Regions from separate parts of the Nonomuraea sp. NPDC059023 genome, predicted to be linked through region 2. Evidence: riboswitches for the same ligand, from Rfam matches in the RefSeq annotation. Region 2 holds a riboswitch; each other region holds the start of a gene.
The links. A riboswitch is a leader RNA that binds a small molecule or an ion and turns the genes downstream of it on or off. The one in region 2 is predicted to bind thiamine pyrophosphate.
Positions count from the first base shown of each region.

Region 1: linked by a shared signal. The riboswitch ahead of ACFWYW_RS15695 (purine-cytosine permease family protein) and the one ahead of thiO (glycine oxidase ThiO) in region 2 are both predicted to bind thiamine pyrophosphate.
Region 3: linked by a shared signal. The riboswitch ahead of thiC (phosphomethylpyrimidine synthase ThiC) and the one ahead of thiO (glycine oxidase ThiO) in region 2 are both predicted to bind thiamine pyrophosphate.
Region 4: linked by a shared signal. The riboswitch ahead of tenA (thiaminase II) and the one ahead of thiO (glycine oxidase ThiO) in region 2 are both predicted to bind thiamine pyrophosphate.

Region 1 is NZ_JBHYIO010000007.1:347,616-349,795, reverse strand. It holds gene ACFWYW_RS15695 (purine-cytosine permease family protein) at 1-965, opposite strand, end outside; TPP riboswitch at 1,010-1,125, opposite strand.
Region 2 is NZ_JBHYIO010000003.1:180,796-182,975, reverse strand. It holds gene thiO (glycine oxidase ThiO) at 1-709, opposite strand, end outside; TPP riboswitch at 699-815, opposite strand; gene ACFWYW_RS06805 (NAD(P)/FAD-dependent oxidoreductase) at 874-2,028, shown strand; gene ACFWYW_RS06800 (Rv2175c family DNA-binding protein) at 2,059-2,180, shown strand, end outside.
Region 3 is NZ_JBHYIO010000008.1:10,517-12,696, forward strand. It holds gene ACFWYW_RS15770 (GNAT family N-acetyltransferase) at 1-296, opposite strand, end outside; gene ACFWYW_RS15775 (shikimate kinase) at 306-791, opposite strand; gene ACFWYW_RS15780 (DUF6458 family protein) at 822-1,082, shown strand; TPP riboswitch at 1,124-1,236, shown strand; gene thiC (phosphomethylpyrimidine synthase ThiC) at 1,229-2,180, shown strand, end outside.
Region 4 is NZ_JBHYIO010000007.1:270,955-273,134, reverse strand. It holds gene ACFWYW_RS15295 (TetR/AcrR family transcriptional regulator C-terminal domain-containing protein) at 1-57, opposite strand, end outside; gene ACFWYW_RS15290 (hypothetical protein) at 129-638, shown strand; gene tenA (thiaminase II) at 619-1,290, opposite strand; TPP riboswitch at 1,278-1,372, opposite strand; gene ACFWYW_RS15280 (MFS transporter) at 1,341-2,180, opposite strand, start outside.

The sequences.
Region 1 (2,180 bases), on a different contig from region 2:
TCGACGGCCAGCGCGATCGCGACCGTCAGCACGCCGATGGCGGTGGAGAAGATCCGCCGGTCCACCCTCGGCATCAGGTTCTGCAGGGAGACGGTCGTGGAGTACACGTTCGCGAACGACTGGTCGGTCTCGCGCAGCACCAGGATGGCGAAGAACAGCGCGCCCAGCGGCGCCGCCACGAACGGCGCGAACACCGCGGTGGAGTCGGCCGCGACCGCCGAGGCCCCGGCCAGCGCGACCGCGTAGACGCCCAGGCCCAGGCAGGCGATCTGGGCCAGCGTGTAGCCGCCCACGACGCCGGTGAAGGCGGCCCTGCTGGAGCGCGAGTGCCGCGCGAAGTCGGCGGCCAGCGGCACCCACGAGATCGACAGCGCGATCACGTAGTCGACGGCCGGGGCGAACGCGGTCCAGTCGCCACCGGTCTGCGGCGGCGCCTTGCCCAGGAAGTCCACGGCGAACCAGACCATCGCGATGATCACGCCGATCGTGACGTACCTGCGCAGCAGCCTGATCGCGCCCAGCGGCCAGATCGTCAGCGCCGTGGTGATCGCCCCGGCGACCAGCACCCAGACGGCGTACGGCACCGCCGTACCGAAGATGGCCATCGCGCCGTTGGAGATGACCCAGAGCTCGAACGCGCCCCAGCCGATCATCTGGACGATGTTGAGCACGGTCGGGATGTAGGACAGCTTGGCGCCGAACAGCCCGCGCAGCAGGACCATCGCCGGTTTGCCCGTCTGGGTGCCGGGGATGGCCGACAGGCCCACCATGGCGGTGCCGATCAGGCTGCCGACCGCGGTGGCGGTGAGCGCCGCCGCCAGGCTCAGCGGCGCGTCGCCGAGGGGGTTGAGCAGCAGCAGCGCGCCGGAGAAGCCCAGCAGGCTGACCGCGAGGTTGGCCCACAGCGCGCCCTGGTCGAGCACGCCGAGGGTTTTCGGCGTGGCCCCGTCCAGGGTCAGGGCCACCTCCGAGTGGTGGGGTTCATCAGAGTGGTGTGATCCATCGACGACACGCGTCATCGTGAACGCTCCCTACGCCGGCATTACCCGGTCAGGTTCATGCGGTCGGCGACGGCACTCGGTCGCCCTCTCAGCCTGGTTGCCCCAAGCTCCCGCGTTGGATTGATCTTTGGAGCTGGGAATGCACAGCTCGCGGCCCTCATGATGCCCCATATGGGCGCTTTCGGCCAGCCCGGGGTTCGAGATCTATCCTGCGGCGAGAGTCCGTCGACGTACGCCGGAGTACAGCTACATCCCTGGCGATAGCCGTACTTTCTGGCTGAACGACAACCCTTTCTGAACAGGCCTTTTGTAGTACGCGCGACGTGCTTCAGCCGCCGGGAACAGGCACAGAGCGATCACCGTGCCTTGGGAGGCCGTCAGACCTCGGCCATCGTCACGCGGTTGCTCACACAGACTGAAACACTTGGCAGTTATCCCACCTGCGTCATCGTCCTCGCGAACCCTCGTGTGCGCTTGATCGTCAAGCCCCATGAGACGCGCGGTACGCGTGTGTGTGTTGCACGCATGATCGAGCGCGAAGAGAAGGGGATCATTTGTCCGAGGACAACGATCTTCCACCGTCCGCCCGTGTCCGCGTCCTACCGCTCAGGCCGTCCCGCCGAGACAACGGCGACCTCTGCGGCGCCCTCGCAGCCGTTGCCGTGGCTGCGCTCCTGGCGCGCTGTCCCTGCCCCTGGAATCACCCGTCCCCGGGCCATCAGAGGCTGATGTACATCCCTCAGCCATGCTGCCCGACGCGTCGACGCCACAGCCAACCGTGACCGTGACACGCGTGATCATCCCACCGCCACGGCAGGAGCGCACCGCCGACCGCCACCGTCACGATCCCCGAGCGGAGCGGCCGGCCCCGATCAGCCGCGAGGCGAGTACGAGGGCGGAGTCTCGGCAGCAAACGGAGCGGGCGGGGTTCTGCGGTCAATTCCAGACTGCCGCGCATTGCTGAGCCCGAAGTGACCCAAGGTGTTCAGCCTCAGAGTGAGCCTTGCCCAGTCGCCATTACGCAGTGAAGAGTTCGAGAGCGATGAGAGAGCGCTCTGAGCCGTGGGGACACAAGAGGCCGGCCTGTCCCCGGTCTGTCCCCGACTTCAACGATGTGTCTCCGCAGGTCAATGTCATGTCGGGGACAGTGGGGACATGTGTGACGCGGACCTTGTACCT
Region 2 (2,180 bases):
TCTGCCCCTTCACCGGCCGCACCGGCACCGGGGCCAGCGCGCCGCTCCACGCCCCCGCCGCCAGCACCACCCGCTCGGCGCGCAGCTCCTCCCGATCCGGCTCTGGGTACGGCTCGCCGCCGGAGTCACCCGGGCTCAGCCGTACACCCTGGACGCCCTCATCGCCGCGCAGCAGCTCGCGCACCCGCGCCCGCACGATCGGGACCCCGAGGCGCTCCAAGGCGGCCAGCAGCGCGCCGGCGACCCTGCGCGGGTCCACCCAGGCGTCGCCGGGCGCCAGGAGGCCGCCGCGCACCGACGGCGCGAGCATGGGCTCCAGGCGGCGGCACTCGCGCCCGCTGAGCCGTTCGACCCGCAGGCCCAGCTTCTCCATGAAGCCCGCAGTCTCCTCCAGGACGGCCAGGTCGTCGGCGCCGAAGGCCACGTCGAGCGTGCCGTCGGCGCGGTAGTCGAGCGCCCCGGGGCCGAGGCCCGCGTCGGCGATCAGTTCGGCGGCGAAGGCGGGCCAGCGCGCCAGCGAGGCCGCGCCCAGGCGCAGCAACGGCTCCTCGGTGAACGTGACCTCGCTCACCGGCGCGAGCATCCCCGCCGCGGCGTGGGTGGCGCCCGAGGCGGGCGCGGGGTCGACGACGGTGACGGGCCGTCCTGAGCGGGCCAGGCGCCAGGCCACGCTGAGCCCGACGACGCCGCCGCCCACGATCACGTGCATGTCCGCTCCCTACGCCGGCATGATCCGGATCAGGTGTCTTGCGGTCGAAGGCCCGATGAAGCCTTCCTCTCAGTCCGGTTAAGGCCGGACTCCCGCGCGTCTTACGGTCCCAGCCTACGGCCTCGGCAGGCACTCCCACGAATGACCCCGGTATGGTCGGAACCGTGGATCACGTGGTGGTGGTGGGAGCCGGCCTGGCCGGAGTACGCAGCGTCGAATCGCTGCGCGGGCGCGGGTTCGAAGGAAGGATCACTCTCCTCGGCGAGGAGCGGCACCGGCCCTACGACCGTCCACCCCTGTCGAAGGCGGTGCTGCTGGGCACGAGCGACGACAGCTTCGTCGACACCGACCTGGCCGCCCTGCGAACCGACTTCCGGCCGGGCGTGGCCGCGAAGAGCCTGCGTGAGGGCGTGGTGGAGACCACCGAGGGCGAGCTGCCCTACGACGGCCTGGTGATCGCGACGGGTTCCGAGCCGATCCGGCTGCCGGGCGAGGGCCCCCAGCTGGTGCTGCGTACGCTCGACGACGCCCACGTGCTGCGGGCCGCCCTGGTGCCCGGCGCGCGGGTGGCCGTGGTGGGCGCGGGCTGGATCGGCGCCGAGGTGGCGACCGCGGCGCGCAAGGCGGGCTGCGTGGTCACCGTGATCGAGGCGGCCGGCACGCCGCTGTCGCACGCGATCGGCGAGATGGGCGCGCGCACGCTGCCCTGGTACGAGGGCGTCGACCTGCGGCTCGACACGATGGTCAGCGAGGTCGTCGAAGGCGGCGTGGAGCTGGTCGGCGGCGAGTTCGTGCCCGCGCACGTCGTGGTCTCCGGCATCGGCGCCCGCCCGGTGCTCGAATGGCTCGCCGACGCCGACATCGACCTGCACAACGGCGTCGTCACCGACGAGCACCTGCGTACCTCCCTGCCCGGCGTGGTGGCCGTCGGCGACTGCGCCAGCTGGTGGTCGCGCCGGTTCCAGACCCGGATGCGCGTCGAACACTGGGACACCGCGCTCAACTCTCCCGACGTGGCCGCCGCCACGCTGCTGGGCGAGAAGGCGGTCTACGACCCGGTGCCGTACTTCTGGTCGGAGCAGTTCGGTCACATGCTGCAATACGCCGGATATCACCCCGCGGGCGGCCGGGTCGTGTACCGCGAGGGGGAGAAGTGGTCGGCGGTGTGGCTGACCGCGGAAGATCGGATCACCGCCGTGCTGGCCGCCGACCGGCCCCGCGACCTCGTCCAGGGCCGCCGTCTCATCGAGGCTGGCGCCCGTCTTGATGTGGAACGCCTGGTAGATCCGGATGTGACCCTACGAGATTGTGTTGTTTGAGCAAGCACTCCATGTGGTAGTTGTGGTTTCGTGACGCTTTCTGTTGCACAGATCGACCGGGAGACCGACCAGCTCGTCAGCGAGTGGCTCACTCTCCCCGAAGTGGCCGCGCGCCTGGATCTCACGATCGGGCGGGCCAAGCAACTCCTCAA
Region 3 (2,180 bases), on a different contig from region 2:
ACCAGCGCGATGCGCAGGTTGCACGACAGGTTGTCCTTGTCGAGCTCGTTGAGCACGACCTCGCCGACGTACCCGTCCGCGGCCATGATGGCCAGGTCGAGCCGGTCCTCGTGGTCGCGTCGCGTGGTGTACCACTCCAGGGCCGCCTTGGGGGAGATCCCGTCGTGGGTGTGGGAGCCCGTGAGCCGGGCGACCTCGGGGTCGTCGCACAGCTCGATCAGGCCCTCGACGTGCTCGGGCCCGACGGGTACGAGGGTCACCCGGTCACCGGCGAGGGTGGGTTTGTTCGCGAACATTTCCCTAATTTATAGAGCCTCGTAAATGGTTGTCGCCGTGTTTTCCGGGGTGGCCGTGGAGACGTCGAGCCGCAGGTCGGCGAGCTGCAGGAAGTACGGCCCGCGCCGCGCCCGCATGGCGGAGGGCGAGAACTCCGGGCGGTGGTCGGACGAGCGCATCCGCTGGGCCAGGATCTCGTCGGGGGCGTCCAGCCAGACCACGAAGGCCGCGCGCAGCGCCTCGCGTACCCGCGGGTCCTCCACGGTGCTGGCCGCCGCCGCGATCACCTGGGGCGGCTCGGTCAGCGCGTGGAGCACGTGCTCGGCCTCCCTCCGGTGCAGCACGTCCGCGCCCTCCGCCTTCGCGATCTCGGCGGCGCTGGCGCCGTAGCGTCCGCGCAGGTACGGGTCGCTGTCGCTGAGCGGCACGCCCAGCTCGCGGGCCAGCAGTTTGCCGACGGTCGTCTTGCCCGAGCCCATGAGCCCGATCACGACGACAGGTTTGTTCTTCGACATGGGGATAGGTGTTTCCTCTGGAGGTGCATTATGACAATCGCCGGAGGCATCATCCTCATCATGCTCGGCGCGATCCTGACCTGGGCGGTCGAGTTCGACCTCGCCGGTCTTGACATCAATGTGATCGGCGTCGTCCTCATGATCGGTGGTCTGGCCGGGTTGCTGTTCGGTCTGTACCGGATGCACGTTACCCGCAGGGTGATCGAGGAGCCGATCTACGAGGACCCGCACGCGCGCCGTACGACGACGGTCTACGAGGAGAGGCGGCGGATCGACGAGCCGCCGCTGTAAAGGGTCTTGTGCGTACCCCGGGTCGCCGGGGTACGGTGGCGCGGTCCGAACGCGGGAGCCCGGTGCAACGGGCTGAGAGGACGGCTGGAGCAGCCGCCGACCGCCAGAACCTGATCCGGGTAATGCCGGCGAAGGGAGTTTGCGCGATGAGTGACGCGCGCTTTTCCAAGATCCATCTCGGTGATCTGCGGGTCCCCATGCGGCGGGTGCACCTGTCGAACGGGACGTCGGTGGAGCTGTACGACACCTCCGGGCCGGACAACCCCGACATCACGCGGGGCCTGCCGCGGTCGCGGGAGGTGTGGGTGCTCGAACGCGGCGACGTCGCCCGCTACGGCGGCCGCCAGGTGCGGCCCATCGACGACGGCTTCAAGGAGCAGCAGGCCTGGGCCCGCGCGAACACCGAGGTCTTCCCCGGCGACGGGCGCAAGCCGCTGCGGGCCACCGGGGCGCCGGTGACCCAGCTCGCCTACGCGCGGCGGGGCGTGGTCACCAAGGAGATGGAGTTCGTCGCGGTCAGGGAAGGAGTGAGCGGCGAGTTCGTGCGCAAGGAGGTGGCGGCCGGTCGGGCGATCATCCCGGCCAACGTCAACCATCCGGAGAGCGAGCCGATGGTCATCGGCCGCAACTTCCACGTGAAGATCAACGCCAACATCGGCAACTCCGCGGTCGCCTCCTCGATCTCCGAGGAGGTGGAGAAGATGACCTGGGCCACCCGGTGGGGCGCCGACACCGTGATGGACCTGTCCACCGGCCGCAACATTCACACCACCCGCGAGTGGATCATCAGGAACGCGCCGGTGCCGATCGGGACCGTCCCGATCTACCAGGCGCTGGAGAAGGTCGGCGGCGTGGCGGCCGACCTGTCGTGGGAGGTCTACCGGGACACGCTGGTCGAGCAGTGCGAGCAGGGCGTCGACTACATGACCGTGCACGCGGGGGTACGGCTGGCGTACGTGCCGCTGACCGCGCGGCGCAAGACCGGCATCGTCTCGCGCGGCGGCTCGATCATGGCGGCGTGGTGCCTGGCCCACCACCGGGAGAGCTTCCTCTACGAGCACTTCGAGGAGATGTGCGAGCTGCTGGCGAGCTACGACG
Region 4 (2,180 bases), on a different contig from region 2:
CTCGGCGTCCAGGACCTCGACGGCGGCCAGGACGATCTGCTCCTTGGTCAGCGACATGCCGCCATCGTATTGCACTTAGTTCAACTACGTCCTACAGTTTTACTAAGTTCAAAAACGAGGAGACATCCATGAACGCCCGCATCGCCGCAGCGGTGATCCAGCTACTGACCGTGGTCCCGTTCCTGCTGGGGATCTACTCCGTGACCTTCTACGGCGCCGCCGCCCAGCGGGCCGCCGAGGCCGAGATGGCCCGCCAGAACCAGCCCCTGGAACTGCTGACCGGGAACGGCATCAGCTTCGCCGGCAGCGAGGGCCTGGCGATCGTGATCATCGTCATCCTGGTGGTCCTGGCGCTGCTCAACCTGACCGGCAGGCGGATCGGCCGGATCCTCTCCTGGATCTTCCAGCCGATCCTGCTCGTGCTCGGCGTCGTCATCATTCCCGGCCAGGTGTTCACGGCCCGCTTCCTGGAGCCGGTGCTGCCCGGCGTGGACACGCACACGCTGGTCGCCGCGGCCCTGGGCGCCATGCCCGCCTGGGCGACGACCGTCAGCTGGGCCAAGCTCGTGCTCACCACCGCCGGCTCGGTCGCCGTCGTGGTGCTGCTGATCCGGGCGGCTAAAGCCACTTCGCGGTAGGCCAGGACTCCAGTTGCCAGGCGCTGTCCCAGAACATCCACTCGAACTCCGCCGCCTTCACGAAGGCGGCCCGCATCTCCTCCAGGAGCGCCGGGTCGGCCTCGGCGGCGAGGCGGTCGGTGATCTGCTTGGCCCGCGTGACCGACGCGGCGTACTCGGGGTCGGCGTAGGTGGCGATCCAGGCGCGGTACGGATGGGTCTCGGAGCTGCGGCCCACCAGCGCGGTGCCGACGTCCTCGTAGATCCAGAAGCAGGGCAGCACCGCCGCCGCCAGCACCGGGTACGGCGCCGACAGCGCGGTGGCCTGCAGCCAGGAGGAGTAGCCGAGGGCCGTGGGCGAGGTGGGCACGCCGGTCAGGTCGGCGGCCGTCAGGCCGTACTGCTCGATGTAGCCCTCGTGGAGGGTGCGCTCGGCGGCGATGGCGTCGTGGGCGGCCTGCGACCAGAAGGCCATCTCGTCCGGGTCCGCCGCCCTGACGGCCGCGGTGGCCAGGGCCTTGGCGAACGCCTCCAGGTAGCGGGCGTCCTGGACGATGTAGAAGGCGAAGCGCTCGCGGGAGAGCGTGCCGTCGCCCAGGGCGGTGTTGAACGGATGCTCGTGGATGGCCCGCAGCAGGCCGGCGGTTTGGGTCCAGGCGTCGTCGGTGAACACGACAGTCCCTTCGCTAGTCCGAACTAGATCAGGTTCGACGGGTTTGGATCTCAGCCCTTGTCGGGCACCCCGCGTCGCGCGCTCACAGTAACAGCCGCCAATGTGGTGAGTCCCATCAGGAGGGCGCCGAACCAGAGGGCGCCGGTGATGGCCAGGTTGTCGGCCACGATCCCGCCGAACGCGGCGCCGAAGGCGATGGCCAGGTTGAAGACGGTGGTGTTCAGCGCGGTCGCCGCCTCGGCCGAGGCTCCGGCGCCCTTCAGGATCCAGGTCTGCACGGCCACGGGGGCGCCGCCGTAGGCCAGGCCCCAGATCAGCAGCAGGATCGAACCGGTCACCGGCGTGGTGCCGGCCAGCGGGAAGATCACCATGATCACGGCCAGGGTCGCGCTCAGCGTGACGACCCGGCGCCTGACGTCCCAGGACGAGCCGACGAAGGTGCCGACGACTCCGGCGACGCCGAAGCCGAGCAGGACCGGGCCGATCAGGTCGGCGGGCACGCCGGAGACGTTCTGCAGGATCGGGCTGATGAAGGTGAAGGCCGCGTACTGGCCGCTGACCACGAGGAACGTGGAGATGACGGCGGCGCGGACGACCGGATTGCGGAACTGGCGCGGCAGTTCGCGCAGGCGGACGGGGGCGGTGGCGGGAATCCTCGGCAGCAGCCACAGCAGCGCGCCGACCACCAGCAGGGCCAGCACGCCGACGGCGGCGAAGGCGACCCGCCAGTCGGTGAGCCCGCCGATGAGCGTCCCGGCCGGGACGCCGAGCACGTTCGCCGCGGTCGCACCGCCGAAGGCCAGCGAGGTGGCCCGCGCGACGTGACGTTCCGGCACCAGCCGTACGGCGATGCCCGCCGCGAGCGCCCAGAACCCGCCGATCCCGATGCC